One region of the Bradyrhizobium sp. USDA 4503 genome, then DNA from elsewhere that is predicted to be linked to it. Evidence: riboswitches for the same ligand, from Rfam matches in the RefSeq annotation. Region 1 holds a riboswitch; the other holds the start of a gene.

Evidence for each region. Region 1 has a riboswitch for cobalamin ahead of ACVMIH_RS36415 (ribonucleoside-diphosphate reductase subunit alpha). Riboswitches for the same ligand answer to the same signal wherever they lie in the genome.
Region 2: linked by a shared signal. The riboswitch ahead of ACVMIH_RS25105 (TonB-dependent receptor) and the one ahead of ACVMIH_RS36415 (ribonucleoside-diphosphate reductase subunit alpha) in region 1 are both predicted to bind cobalamin.

Annotation. Positions count from the first base shown of each region.
Region 1 covers NZ_JBSRXS010000001.1:7,672,486-7,680,014, forward strand. Annotated here, with positions in the region: gene ACVMIH_RS36410 (SPASM domain-containing protein) at 220-1,101, opposite strand; cobalamin riboswitch at 2,465-2,680, shown strand; gene ACVMIH_RS36415 (ribonucleoside-diphosphate reductase subunit alpha) at 2,778-4,715, shown strand; gene ACVMIH_RS36420 (ribonucleotide-diphosphate reductase subunit beta) at 4,706-5,779, shown strand; gene ACVMIH_RS36425 (cytochrome P450) at 6,366-7,529, shown strand, end outside.
Region 2 covers NZ_JBSRXS010000001.1:5,205,562-5,213,090, reverse strand. Annotated here, with positions in the region: gene ACVMIH_RS25115 (ABC transporter substrate-binding protein) at 1-974, opposite strand, end outside; gene ACVMIH_RS25110 (hypothetical protein) at 1,181-1,354, opposite strand; gene ACVMIH_RS25105 (TonB-dependent receptor) at 1,467-3,731, opposite strand; cobalamin riboswitch at 3,841-4,038, opposite strand; gene ACVMIH_RS25100 (FecCD family ABC transporter permease) at 4,151-5,194, shown strand; gene ACVMIH_RS25095 (ABC transporter ATP-binding protein) at 5,191-5,964, shown strand; gene ACVMIH_RS25090 (ABC transporter substrate-binding protein) at 6,165-6,980, shown strand; gene ACVMIH_RS25085 (MBL fold metallo-hydrolase) at 7,149-7,529, opposite strand, start outside.

The DNA.
Region 1 (7,529 bases):
GATCAATCGAGAGGCACGAGATCAACCGCGAGGCCGAATCGTTCGTCATCCTGCCGGAAAAGCATCTACCACCTCCAGTCGCACCAGTTGAACATAGGCGATCCTCGGGGCTCTCTTACGGGCGGGCCCCGGCTCGTGCATTTCGCCGAAGCGCGCTCTGATCCGCCTTCTGGCACTAGTCCAGCTGGTGCGGCGAGCTTCCATTGGTATCGCCATTCCTCACAGCGCGCGGGCAGGGGCCCTACAGCATTCCGGCTCCGGTTTGGCAAATTCACACGTCCTGCAAAGTAGAAAGCCATCCGTACCGTTCATGCGGTCGGCGATTTCGCTAAAGATCCGGCCTTCGAACAGATCTTCGTACTCGTCGCGCAAAAGATTCCCAATGACATGACGCCGCTCAAAATCCATGCAGCACAAAGTAACATCGCCGTTTGGAAGAAGGACATTCCGATGTTGCTGTTTCCCATTGCATGTCAGAGTGCCGGCGATCGGCTGCCGCGGGGTGATCATTTTCGGATCTATATGTCCTCGCCTGCTACTCAGCGGCCGCAAGCGTTGCAGCTTTTTGGCGGGGATTACATCGGCTAGATCAGGATGGATTTTACCCAGGATCACAAATTGAATCGAGGGAATGTTTGCCTCAATCAGTCGGCGCATGACATTGATGTAGTTTTTTCCGACGAGGCGGCTGTTCATATAAGTGCCATCGTCGGGAACGTGCACGACGAAAGTCTTGAATCGGAGCATTTGCAGGCGTCGAACGTCAGTCCTGTTCATTCCAACAAGGGTCGTGAAGATCCGGACGTCGTGGCCGCGTGCGTGAGCATGCTCAACCATCGTGCTGCAATGCGGATGCAACCAGGGTTCCGAATATCCGGAAAAACTAATGCCAGTAGCTGTCGGTACGCGTGAGAGACATTGCTTGAAATCCTGAACACCCAGATGCTTGGCTTGGGATACGGGCCTTTGGCGATCTGCAAACTTGTCCTGGGAGCAATAAGAACATCTGACGATGCAGCCGGTGGTCGTGGTTATCTCCAATACCCGATGGCCGGGCTCAACCACACGCAACTCTTGTAAGACCCTAGGGTATGCCGTCATGTATCTGGTCCTTTCAGGTGCCGGAGCAGGCAATTGCCGCAGATCGAGCGCAGCTAACGCAGCGTCGCGCCTTGCCTGAAACGATCGCAACCGGAGTTTGGACGTTGGGCCAGATGCCTTGAATGAAGCCCGTGCCTTGCCACGCTGGTTTCGACAACAGGGTACAGGAGGACCCGTACGGCGCTCCTCTCTCTGGGTGTCGATTGCCGCCTACCACCATGTCTGCGCCTAGCATCCTCCTCTCCTCCAGAAACACGTCAGCTCGACAGCTCTTAATGTTGTCGAGGAGAGCCGCAAATCGGGCTCCGGGAGGTGCTCGATCCTGAGGACCACATCATCTCCGTGTCGCCGGACCGGGCAGTCAATCGCCGACATGGGACCGCCCAGAGGCGACATACGTTGTTCCGATCGGGTCCGAAATGCCAAGCTTGTTTGCCAAACAGTCGTGGCTTGCGCCGAATCCTGCAACATGACGTCGGGTACGATTCAAGCGCGTCGGGCGTGATCCAGCACGGCCCTGGAGGCTTTCGCGTGTTGCGAAGAGTGCTCTGGGTCGCGATGAGAGGCGCGAACGATCCGGAAATCCTGATGGACGCGGCCGAGTAGGACCAACCTGACTTCTTTGGGCACCGAACAGTAGGCGAGGCCTTTATCGGCAGATCGCGAGAATGGGCCAGACAATTGGTCCGCTACAAACATGCACCGGGCACGTGCCGAATTGATCAGAAGGGCGGCGACCTAGATGCGCCGCGACCAAATCGATCTGCTATGCGCGCCGAACAGCAGCTATACTGGCTAGAAAGATATTGACCAGGCGATCTCGGTGGGACGGACCTGCTCCTTCATTGTGAGACAAGGCTTGCGCCGACGGTAAATTCACGAAGGGAGCCGGTTTCGTCGCGCTTACAGCGGCTTAGCCGCTGCGAGCTCGATGAGCTTTCGTGTTCTTCAGGGCCCTCAGCCGTTCGAGCAGCGAGATCGCGCGGGGAGCGTCGTGCGTCGAGGAGCTGACTGCGTCGGCTACGTCCATGATAGCTTTCCAGCGCCTTAGACACGATTTCATCTGGATCGTTGACGCTGATAGCTTCGAAGATCTTGAGCTGAAGATCCGCTCATACTCATCGGAACGGAAAAAACGGTCTCAGAGCCTTTGGTAGGATCTACGTTCCAGATCAGCATAGACTGATGAATGGTCGGCCGGATTTCTGGATTGATTTGCCTGAACAGCCACAGGTGGACGTGTATGGATAGCGGAACATACCGGTGCTCGGCGCCGGCCGCTCCATTCATTGACTTCGCGGTGTCCTCTTCTGAAGCTTGATGTCCCCCAAACGAGACTTGACGAATCTCGGCATGTGACGCCTAGATGTAGATCTGTCATGGTTCTTCCATCCTTTATCTTGTAGGACAGGAAGCTAAGAGGGAACCCGGTGCGCCGAACGGCTACTCCGGGGCTGCCCCCGCAACTGCAGGCGGTGAGCGGTTGTCATCATGGGCCACTGGCGCAGAAACGCGCCGGGAAGGTCGACAGCCGCAGCGACCCGCAAGCCAGGAGACCTGCCGCGACAGAACAAACGTCCTCGGGCGGGGTGCCCCGGTGGAGCGCTTGCACTGAGGGACGTTTGTCTCCCTGCAAGTCGTCCGCGGCCCCGGCTCCAAACATCGCGGGGTTGCCGATGTCGCCGTCTTTTGATTTCGATCAACAGGGTCATCTCGTTACACCATCCAGTGTGCGGGCAGCGCACGCACAGGCAGAGCTTGCCCCGCTTCAGCGGTCTGTTGCGCAGCCTCCATCGCTGGCCCCGCTGCCGCGTCCCCTCGCGCCAGCTCCAAAGCCGTCTGACCTTGCCCTTGATCGATCGCGCGACAGCCTCCTGACATCGTTCGGCAAGCTGACATTGACCGACCGTTATCTGCTCGCGGGCGAAGGCGTCCAGGACATGTTTGCGCGGGTATCGTGCGCGTTTGCGGACGATGTTGCACATGCTCAGCGTCTATATGATGCAATGTCCCGACTGTGGTTCATGCCGGCGACGCCGGTGCTCTCGAATGGCGGCAGCTTGCGTGGTCTACCCATTTCATGCTTCCTCAATTCGGTCTCGGATTCGCTCGAAGGTATTGTCGGCGTCTGGAACGAGAACGTCTGGCTTGCCTCCAACGGCGGCGGCATCGGTACCTACTGGGGGAATGTTCGCTCGATCGGCGAGAAGGTGAAGGGCGGTGTCACCTCGGGCATCATCCCGTTTATCCACGTCATGGACGGCCTGACGCTGGCGATCAGTCAAGGCTCGTTGCGGCGAGGCTCGGCGGCAGTCTATCTCGATGTCCAACATCCCGAGATAGAGGAGTTCCTTGAGATCCGGAAGGCGTCCGGCGACTTCAATCGTAAGAGCCTCAACCTGCATCACGGCATCAACGTTACTGACGAATTTATGCATGCCGTGCGAGCCGGGACAGCGTTCGCGCTTCGCAGTCCAAAGACCAGCGAAATGGTTCGCGAGATCGACGCTCGCCAGCTGTGGCAACGTATCCTTGAGAACCGGCTGCAGACCGGCGAGCCTTATCTCTTGTTCATCGACACCGTGAACCGCGCCCTTCCCAAGCACCAGCGCGACCTCGGCCTCAAGGTCTCAACCTCCAATTTGTGCAGCGAAATTACCCTGCCGACCGGCATCGATCATCGCGACGAGGAGCGCACCGCGGTGTGCTGTCTCTCATCGCTCAATCTCGAGACATGGGACCGGTGGAGCGAGGAGCCGGGCTTCATCGAAGACATCATGCGTTTCCTTGACAACGTGCTCACCCACTTCATCACGGTGGCGCCGGAGGGCATGAGGCGTGCCCGCTATGCTGCCCTACGCGAGCGCTCCGTCGGCCTAGGTGTCATGGGCTTCCACTCGTTCCTTCAGGCCAAGGGCATTCCGATGGAGAGCGTCCTGGCCAAGTCGTTCAATCTGAACATGTTCCGGAAAATCCGGCGTGATGCCGACGCGGCGTCGGTGACGCTCGCTCGCGAGCGCGGCCCTTGCCCGGATGCGCTGGAACGCGGCGTGATGGCGCGATTCAGCCATAAGATCGCAATTGCGCCGACCGCCTCGATCAGCATTATCTGCGGCGGCACGAGCGCTTGCATCGAGCCAGTCCCGGCCAACATTTACACCCATAAGACATTGTCTGGCGCCATCTCGGTGCGCAATCCGCATCTCGCCAGGGTACTCACGGCCAAGGGCGCCAACACCCCGGCGATATGGCAGTCGATCATAGCGCACGAGGGATCGGTCGCTCATCTCGACATCCTCTCGGAGCACGAGAAAGCGATCTTTCGCACCGCTTTCGAGATTGATCAGCGCTGGATCATCGAGCTCGCCGCCGACCGCGCGCCGTTCATCTGCCAGAGCCAATCGATCAACCTCTATCTGGCGGCCGACGTCGATAAGTGGGATCTCCATATGCTGCATTGGACGGCATGGGAGCGCGGATTGAAAAGCCTCTATTACTGCCGTTCGAAGTCGATCTCGCGCGCAGCGTTCGCCGGCAAAATCAGCGGCCGTGACGAGGCGGAACGACCGCAGCCGCAGCGCACCGACTATGAGGAGTGCCTTGCATGTCAGTGATTGACCTCTCGGCTGTCGATCCGCGCACGTTGATCGGCAAGGGACGGGTCGGCCTCCTGGACTCGACCGGAAGCTATGACGTTGATCGCTATGGCTGGGCTTACGAGTTCTGGAAACGTCAGCAGCAGACCCATTGGATGGGCGAGGAGGTTCCGCTCGGCTCCGACCTCAAGGATTGGGCGTCGGATCGTGTCACTGCCAACGAGCGCGCGCTGCTCACCCAGATATTCCGCTTCTTCACTCAATCGGACATCGAGGTCGGTGACAATTATCTCAAGCGCTACATCCCGATTTTCCAGCCGCTCACCGTGCAGATGATGATGGCTGCCTTCACCAATATGGAGACCGTCCATATTGACGCCTATGCGTTGTTGCTCAAGACGCTTGGCATGCCCAAGGCCGAGTTTGAGGCATTCCGCGGCTATGCGCAGATGCGCGCCAAGGCTGACTACATGCACCAATTCGGCGTCCATACTGTGGCCGACGTCGCTCGCACGCTGGCCATGTTCGGCGCCTTTACTGAAGGCATGGCTTTGTTCGCGAGCTTTGCCATGCTGCTTAACTTTCCGCGGCACAACAAGATGAACGGCATGGGACAAATCGTGAGCTGGTCAGTGCGCGACGAGAGTCTCCACTGCGAGGGCATCATCAAGCTATTTCACGAATGGCACCGCGAAACTGGCGCGGTGACGCGCTCCGTTAGCGACGACATCATCGACGTCGCCAGGACCATGGTGAAGCTGGAGGAAAACTTCGTTGATCTCGCCTTTGGTCTCGGCGAGATCGATGGCATGCGCCCTGAGCAGATCCATGCCTATGTCCGCTATGTCGCCGATTGGCGGCTGACCCAGCTCGGGATTGCCCCGGTCTTCGATTTTTTTGAGGCTGGTCAGAGCGGGTTTACCCAGCTCAAGCCGCATCCATTGCCCTGGCTGGTCGAGATCCTCAATGGGGTCGAGCACGCCAACTTCTTCGAGCAGCGCGCTACGGAGTACTCCAAGGCAGCGAGCCGCGGCAGCTGGGACGGCGAAGAGGGAGTATGGGCTACTTTCGGCCGTATCTAGCACGAACGCAACAACGCTTTTGCTCTTCGATTCTGGTGCACCTAGGACTTTTCGCGAAAGTCCGCTGGAGACCGCGCAGGAAGGCCACATCGCGTGACATCGATCTGGTCCGCTCGAAATGATTATCGCGGACCCGTGACAGCAAAGCCGCTGGATCTGGCGCCACTCACCATCAGTCGCTCAGGTCCTTATGCTTGTGGAGGATCGGCCGTTCTGGCGTCGACAGAGCAGGCAGTCGATAGTGAACCTGCGCACTCGGTCGGTGCTCAAACGCGTATGTGTTGCGAGTTTGACAAGCTTAGCCTCGCGGCATGCGGGTGGCGGAGCTGCGTTCTGAGCTTGCGCCCCTTTACAGCGCAGCCCTGGCGCCGAACCATGGGATGATGGCTCTCGGCCAGCCACAAGCAGATCGATATGGAAAGTCAATGCGGTTCTGACTGCCGGAAATGGTAGGAGGGGCCGGCTCGCGCTTTGAGATACTCTGTTGGAGCGAGGACATGCTCGCAATCAACACAAGAGGACGGTCGTGGAGAGCGACTATGCGGACCCGTATGCTCTCGAATGAACAAAATCTGCGGAGACCATCATGAAAGCGAGATCGGCACGTAGAGCCGATGAGGCGTCGAGTATCCCGCTGAGCAAGCTGGATGTTAGCGAAGCCAAGCGCTTTCAGGATGATAGCATATGGGGGTACTTCGAGCGGCTGCGAAGGGAGGATCCCGTTCACTACTGCCAAGATAGCTGCTATGGCCCCTATTGGTCCGTCACGAAGTACCGCGATATTGTCGCGGTGGATACAAACCATAAGGCATTCTCGTCAGAACACGGTGTCACGATCGTCGATGTGCCTGACGAGCATTGGACCCCGAGCTTCATTAAGATGGGTCCTCCAAAACACGCCGGGCAGCGCAATACCGTAAGTCCGATAGTTGCACCGGATAACCTGGCGAAGTTTGAAAGTCTGATCCGCTCGCGGGTCAGGGTGATTCTGGACGGGCTGCCGCGCAATGATCCGTTCAATTGGGTGAATATGGTCTCGATCGAGCTGACGACGCAGATGCTTGCCACGCTCTTCGACTTTCCCTTCGAAGACCGACGGCTCCTGACCTATTGGTCAGATGTAGCTGTCACACCTCCGAGAGCCGGCCATGCCATCGACAGCTGGGAAAAGCGAAGGACAATCCTGTCCGGATGTCTTGAGTATTTCACGCGACTTTGGAACGAGCGCATTAATGCCGAGCCGCGGCTGGACCTGATTTCTTTGATGGCACATTCGCCCGACACGCGCCATATGAAGCCGGATGAGTTTCTCGGCAATCTGATCCTGCTGATCGTCGGAGGCAATGACACCACCCGCAACTCGATGACCGGCGGCGTCTTATTCATGAATCAGTACCCCGGCGAGCTGCGAAAACTGCGCGATAACCCTGCGCTCGTGTCGAGCGCCGTGTCGGAGATTATTCGATACCAGACACCGATCGCCCATATGCGCCGCACCGCCGCGGCAGATTGCATTCTGGGTGGCAAGCAGATCAGCAAGGGCGACAAGGTCGTTATGTGGTATATCTCTGGCAACCGAGATGAAGAAGTTATCGAGAATGGCGACAGCTTTGTGATCGACCGCAAGAATGTGCGGCAGCATCTATCGTTCGGATTTGGTATCCATCGGTGCGTTGGTCGGCACCTTGCGCAATTGCAGTTGAATATCCTCTGGGACGAAATATTGCGTGCAGGGCTAGACGTAAGCGTT
Region 2 (7,529 bases), 2.5 Mb from region 1:
GCGCGCTTCAAGAGCTCCGGTGGAATCTCGACGCCCACGGCCTGGGCCGCCTGGAGATTGAATATCAGCTCTCGCTTGGTGACGACGCCGACTGGCAGGTCGCCCGGCTTCGCGCCCTTGAAAATCTTGTCGGCGAATGTCGCAAACTCGCGCCATGTATCGGCGACGTTGGCCCCATAAGTAATCACCCCGCCCGCGTCCGCCTGGCCGCCGGGAAACATTGCCGGCAAGCGGTTCTTGATGGCCAGTTCACCGACTCGTTTTCGATTGCTCCAGGGCACCGGCACTTCAAGGACCAGCAGCGCCTCCGCGCGCTCCTTTGCCATCCCGGCAATCGCGGCCTCCAGATCGTCCGCACCCTTGACCTTCACGATTTGCGGCTCCAGCCCCTGGGCCTTGGCTGCGGCCTCGTTGGCGCGGTCAATCGGGGCGAGCCCGCGTTCATCCGCGCCGGGGATCGTTTTATCACTGAGAATCGCAACGCGCGTGATCCCGGGGAATGCCTCCTTCAGAAGCTTGAACTGGTCGCTGGCCTGCTGCGGATCGAGGTTGGTGAGGCCTGTGACATTGCCTCCCGGTTTTTCCATCGAGGCGACAAGCTTCAACGCGACCGGATCGGTCACGATCGCAAAGATCACCGGGATCGTCGACGTGGCCTTCTGCGACGCGACCGACGCCGGGCCACCGAGTGCGAGGATGACATCCACATTCGCGCCAACCAGCTCCGAGGCGAGACCGGGAAGGCGCTCGAGCTTCGATTCGGCAAATCGCGGCTCGATGACGATGTCGCGTCCTTCGAGATAGCCGCGCTCGGCGAAGTCGCTCAGAAGGTTCTTCTTGATGGAGTCGAACAGCGGCGACGGGCTGCCGTTGACGAGGATTCCTACTTTCCTGGGGGCCTGTTGCGCATCGGACGGGTCGCACATCGACGCGATCATGCAGAAGACCGTGAGCACCGCCTTCGCAAACCTCATGGCACCGCCCCCAGCAAGGACCCAGCGTCCATGCGAAGCCTAGCATCCAGGGGGTGGGCAACCAATCCGGAAGGGTGGTCCGGCCGATGACCTCGCTGCGACCTAATGTCTGCTTGGCGACGACGAGCCGGGCTCGGTAGCTCGCGAGCTACGAGGCCGCCGCGCGCGACTGCGCGCAGGATCTGTGGATCGATATTCGCCGGGCCTCACAACGGCTCGTCATCATTGCCGTAGCGGTCGAGCTTCGGTGTGGCGATATCGCCGTCCTCGTAATAATCATCGTCCTGTAGCGCTGCGGGTGGCGGAGGTTTCTTCGCCTTGTCGTCGGTCTTGTCTTTGGTCTTCGTGCCGCCCTTGGTCTGCTTCCCGGCCTTGGCCATGCGTTTCCCCTGCGCGGGTCAAATCAGCTGCCGGAACTCTACCCCAGTTTCGGTGCGTTTGTAATGTTCGGGGACGGTGCGGCGGGGCAGACCCGCCCCACCGGTTCACGCTCTAGAACGTCGCGCCGGCCTTTACCATGTAGGTGCGGCCGGGCAGCGGATAGGCCGAGAAGCGGCCTTCGGTGAACGTGCTCGCGATGGCGTAGTCGTAATAGAGCGCGTTGAACAGGTTGTTCACGCTTAGTGACCAGAAGAAGCGGTCAACTTGCCCGCTCAGCTTGATATCGGCGGTGGCGTTGCCGGGAATCCGGCTCTGGGTGTTGGCCTGGTCGTTGTCCATGATGCGCGAGCTCCAGGCCCGCACCGTGGCGTCGAACACCAGGTAGTTCTGCCAGATATTCCAGGTGACGCCGAGATTGCCGGTGTAGCGCGACACCAGCGGCACGTCGTTGCCGGTCCAGACGCCTTCGCGGAACACCGCGCGGGTGATCGCCATGCCGCCGCGCAGGGTCACCGTATCGCTGAACTTGAGCGAGGCACTGGTTTCCGAGCCATAGCGGCGGGTGGGGTCGAGGTTGGTGTTGAAGAACAGCACCGGGTTGAAATGGATCTCGTTCTCGAGATCCATCAGATAGACGCTGGTCTGGACCTGAAACAGGTTGGTCTTGACCCGGAAGCCGCCCTCGACGTCCTGCGATGTCTGGGTCTTGAGCTGGAAATTCTGCGGGATCGGGGCGAAGGTCAGCGGATCGAACGACGGTCCGGATGCGACGCGCTCGTCGACATCGGGCGTGCGGAACGCGCGCGCCGCGCGGCCGAACACCGAGAAGGTGTCGGTCAGGCGATGCTCGGCGCCGACATGCAGGGCGTATTGCGTCTCGTTGCTGTCGAGCGGTGCCGCCTGCGTGTCGAACGCGAACGGCGCATTCGGGTCGTAGCGATCGCGCGCCGAGATGCTGGTATTCTGGACGCGCGCGCCGTAGGAGATGTCGGTCGTTGGCAACAGGCCCAGCGTATGTTGCCAATAGCCGGCCACGCTCTGCTGCTCGATATTGTAGATGTGGAACGGGTCGACGCCCTGATAGGCGCCGCGCGCCTCGCGGAAGGTCGAATCGTAATAGTCGATGCCGGTCAGGATTGTCGACGGCATGCCCAGCATCACATTCTTGACGCTGAGCCGCGGCGTCAGCGACCAGGTCTGCAGCGCGGCATCATTGTAGGTCGAAGCGAAGCTGATGGTCGGCATCGTGCCGAAGAAGCCGCTCTGCGTCTCGCGCTGCCGCCAGCCGCCGTCGACGATGAGGTCGACGCCGTTCATCAGCGTCTTGGTGAAGCCGGCGGTGACGCTGGCGGTCTGCTGGTTGGCATAGTCGAAGGGCGTCGCGGCGCCGCGGCGATCGGTGAGCAGCTCGTTCACGCCGATCGACGGATCGACCAGCCGTCCGCCGGGTAGGCCGAGCTTCTGGTCGCTGCCGGTGACGGTCAGGAAGGCGGTGAGATCAGGCGTCGTGTAGTTGATGTTGCCGACGGCGTTGCGCTGGTCGAGCGCATTGTTGACGCGGTAGCCGTCCGACTTGATGCCGTTGCCGTAGAACGAGGTGGACCACGGGCCGGAATTGAGCGCCGCGGAGACCGCGGCCATGCGGGTGTTGAACGAGCCAACTCCGGCCTCGGCCCGCATCGTCGTCGGCGGGCCGCCGACGCCGGTCTTGGTGATGATGTTGACGACGCCGCCCACCGCGTTGTCGCCGTAGAGCACCGCGCCGCTGTTGCCGCGCGTGATCTCGATGCGCTCGATCGAATCGAGCGGAATCGTGGTGAGGTCGAAGCCGGCCTTGTCGACGTCGTTGAGGCGGCGGCCGTTGAGCAGGAAAAGGGTATTGTCGGTCGCGAATGCGCCGAAGCCGCGCAGGTCGACCGACGTCTTGGCGCCGTTCGGTCCGCCATAGGGCGTTTGCAGCTGCACGCCCGGCACCTGCGCGAGGATCTCGGGTAACGACTGCACCGGCGAATGCGCGATGTCGTCGGCGGTGATCACGGCCGAGGAGGAGCCGACAATGCCGGCGAACTGGCGGCCGCCGGTGCCGCCCGTTCCGGTGGCCACGCCGGTCCCTGTCGTGCCCGATCCGGCTCCGCTGCCTGTATTGTTGCCTTGCGAGGTGCCCGGCGCCGGGCGTCGCGGCGCCGGCGCTTCGTCAGCGGCCGGCCTGGCGCGCGTGACGTTCTGGTCGCCCGGCTTGGTGACTTCGATCGCCGGCAGCTGATCGGGAGCGGGTGCCTGCTGCGCCCGCGCTGCGGAGACAAGGATCGCCGGCGCGATCATCGTCGACGCGAGCAGAAGCGCGCGGCGCCGCCGATGGAAAGGGAAGGAGAACATAAGCAAGGCCTCGGCAACGTCAGTGGCACGTCACCGCGAACCAGTCTCACCATCGTGCTCACAGCATCAGGTGAAGCTCATGCCTGTACTCCCCGACCGGCAGCATCGCGTGTGACCACGGCTGACGGCAGGTCTCCTGGCTCGCGGGTCGTTACCCTTCGTCGCCTTCCCAGGACCGAGATTCCCAGTGGCCTGTGACGAAGGATTCACCGCATACAGTTGCGGGGGCAGCCGCGGCGTTGGGGAAGTTTCCCCGTACCGCATTCCCTTTTCATCTCATGAAAGAACCGTCATGTTCATCTAGGGTTCGGCCGGGTAGCAAAGTCAATCCGGCGGAAGTCGGGCGGCGGCCGCGCGGCCACGGTTTTTGTCGAGTGTCGCTTGTCTGCCACGGCGATCGCTGTAAGAGCATGGATCCGATGAGCGCGCAGGATTTTGCCTTGGCGGCCGAGGTCGCGGCGCGGCGCCGGTGGGGCGCCACGGCGGCGCTGCTCGCGCTCGTGGTCCTGCTGTGTGTGTTCTCGCTCGGCATCGGGCCGGTGCGGCTGTCGCCGCTCGCGGTGATCGAGGCGCTGTTCGGCGGCGGCAGCGATGTGGCGCAGGTGATCGTGCGCGAGATCCGCCTGCCGCGCACCATCCTGGCATTTGCGATCGGCGGCATTCTCGGGCTGTCCGGTGCGGCGCTGCAAGGGCTGCTGCGCAATCCGCTGGCCTCGCCGTCGCTATTCGGCGCGCCGCAATCGGCGGCGTTCGGCGCGGTGCTGGTGATCGCGCTGGGCCTCGCCGATGTGCGCTCCTACGCGCTGCCGGTGGTGGCGATCATCGCCGCCTTCGGCTCGGTGTTCGCGCTGCTTGCGATCGCCGGCCGCAATGCCGGGCTGTTGATCCTGATCCTCGCTGGGCTCGCGATCTCGAGCTTTGCGGGAGCCGCGACCGCACTGGTGATGAATCTCTCGAGCAATCCGTTTGTGGTGCTGGAGATCGCGTTCTGGCTGCTCGGCTCGCTGGAGGACCGCAGCTTCCAGCACGTGGCGCTGGCGCTGCCCTTCATCGTCGCGGGCGCCGCCATCCTGCTCAGCCAGGCGAGCGCCTTCCGCGCGCTGACGCTTGGCGAGGAGGCGGCGCAGAGCCTCGGCGTCGACGTCGGGCGGTTGCGGCTCTTCGTGATCACGGGCGTGGCGCTTGGCGTCGGCGGCGCGGTCGCAGTCACCGGCACGATCGGCTTCATCGGCCTGGTTGCGCCGCATCTGATGCGTCCCGTGATCGGTCACGATCCGGCGCGGCTCTTGGTGCCCAGTGCGCTCACCGGCTCGGCGTTGCTGCTCGCGGCCGACATCGCGGTGCGCATCATTCCCTCGACCTCCGACATCAAGGTCGGCGTGCTGACCTCGATCATCGGCGTGCCGTTCTTCCTCTATCTGATCATGCGCGAACGCCGCGCGCTCGGCGGAGGCGTGGCATGACGCTGCTCTCCGCCGCCGCTCTCAATGCCTCGCTCGGCAGCCGCAAGGTGCTGCACGATGTCTCGCTGTCGTTGCCATCGGGCCATCTGGTCGCGCTGGTCGGGCCGAACGGCGCCGGCAAGACCACGCTGCTGCGCGCACTCTCCGGGCTGATTCCGTCGGGCGGCGAGATCCGGATCGGCGGCGATCCGCTGGCGTCGCTGCCGCTGCGCGAGCGTGCGAAACGTTTTGCCTACCTGCCGCAGGGGCACATGGTGCACTGGCCGCTGCCGGCGCGCGACATCGTCGCGCTCGGCCGCTATCCGCACGGCGCGACCGATCCGGCGCGGCTGTCGCAGACGGATATGGAGGCGGTGCTGCGCGCGATGCAGGCGGTCGACGTCACTGAGTTCAGCGATCGCCGCGTCACCGAACTCTCCGGCGGCGAGCGCAGCCGCGTCGCGCTGGCCCGGGTGCTCGCGGTGGAGGCGCCGGTGATCCTCGCCGACGAGCCGACCGCCTCGCTCGATCCACGCCACCAGATCGACGTGATGCAGAAGCTGCGCAACGTCGCCGATGCCGGTGTGCTGGTGATCGTGGTGACGCATGACCTGGGACTCGCCGCGCGCTTTGCCGATCATGTGCTGGTGCTCGCGGAGGGGCGGCTGGCAGCGCAAGGCGCGCCCGTCGAGGCACTGTCGGAGAGCGTCCTCGCCAGCGTGTTCCGGGTCAGCGCCTATCGCGCCGAATTTCAGCGCGAAGCCGTCATCGTGCCGTGGGCGGACGTCTGATGTGGCCACGGCCTCACCACAAGCTCAGTTCACCTCTCCCGCTTACGGGGGAGGTCGCTGCGCTCGACGAGCGCAGCGGGTGGGGGCTCTCTCCACGATATGGCTCGCGGCGAAACCCCCACCCCACCCCTCCCCCGCAAGCGGGAGAGGGGGCGCACCTTCAGCGTGGCAGCCATCTCGCTTCGCTTCATCTTGGTGCGGTGGTCGCGATACTGCTGTGGCTTATTTCCGCCGGCGCCGCGTTCGCCGCCGGACCGCGCATCGTCTCGATGAATGTCTGCAGCGACCAGCTCGTGCTGTCGCTGGCCGATCCGGACCAGATTATCGGCCTCAGCCGCTTCTCGCGCGATGCCTGGCAATCCTGGGCCGCGGAGAAGGCGCGAAACTTTCCGCGCCTGTCCGGCGAGGCCGAGGACGTGCTGCTGCTCAAGCCCGACCTCGTCGTGGTCAGCCTGTTCGACAAGCGCGCGACCCGCGATCTGTTGAAGGCCCACGGGCTGCACCTCGTCGAATTCACCGTGCCGCGCACGCTGGACGAGGTGAAGGACCAGATTCGCGCGATGGGCGATGTGGTGCAGCATCCCGATCGCGCGGAGGCCGAGATCGCGCGCCTCGATGCGACGATCGCGCATGCGCGGGCGGCGGCAAGCGCGCATCATTACCGCGTGCTGCCGCTGGAGCGGCGCGGCTTTGTCTCGGGCGACCATAGCCTGGTCAGCTCGCTGCTGGCGGCAGCCGGCCTCGCCAACGCCGCCGGCGAACTTGGCGTCGGCGCAGGCGGGTTTGCTTCGCTGGAGGCGATCGTAAAACTCCGGCCGGATTTCATCCTGGTGTCGGAAGCCGGCGACCGCGCCGAGGATGACGGTCGCGCCTTCCTGCTGCATCCGGCGCTGGAGCGCTTCTATCCGCAAAGCAAGCGCATCGTGCTGCCGGAGCGGCTCACGGTGTGCGGCGGCGTGATGCTGGCGGATGCGCTGGATCGCCTGACGGAAGAGTTGCAGCGAGTGACGCAGTGACCTTCCAAACCCGTCATCCTGAGGAGCGGCGAAGCCGCGTCTCGAAGGATGCACGGCCCGGATACTTCCAGGAGTTCGCGGAAGGAGTGTGGCCGTCGCCCTTCGAGGCTCGCTTCGCTCGCACCTCAGACGGTGAGATATTTGCGAGCGGGCTAAAGGGTTATGAGACTATCCCATCACCACCGGCCCGCCGGCCTTCTTCCACGCATCGATGCCGCCATCGATATGCGCGGTGTTGGCCAGTCCCGCCTTCTTCGCGGCGGCCACCGCCATCGCCGAGCGCTCGCCGAAGGCGCAGAAGAACACGACGCGGCGGCCGGTTGCGGCGGCGACCTCGCGCAGCATGCCGCCGGGCTGCAGGGTGGCGCAAATCCCCGGATAGGGCGCGTGCAGCGCGCCCGCGAGCGTGCCGTGCTTGGCCCGCTCGCCGCTCTCGCGCAAATCGACCAGAAGGATATCGGGGCGGCCGAGACTCGCGATGGCGTCGCGCGCGCTGAGGGAGAGGCCTTCCTTGGCGAGTTCGTCCTGGTGCAGGCCGACATGCATGTT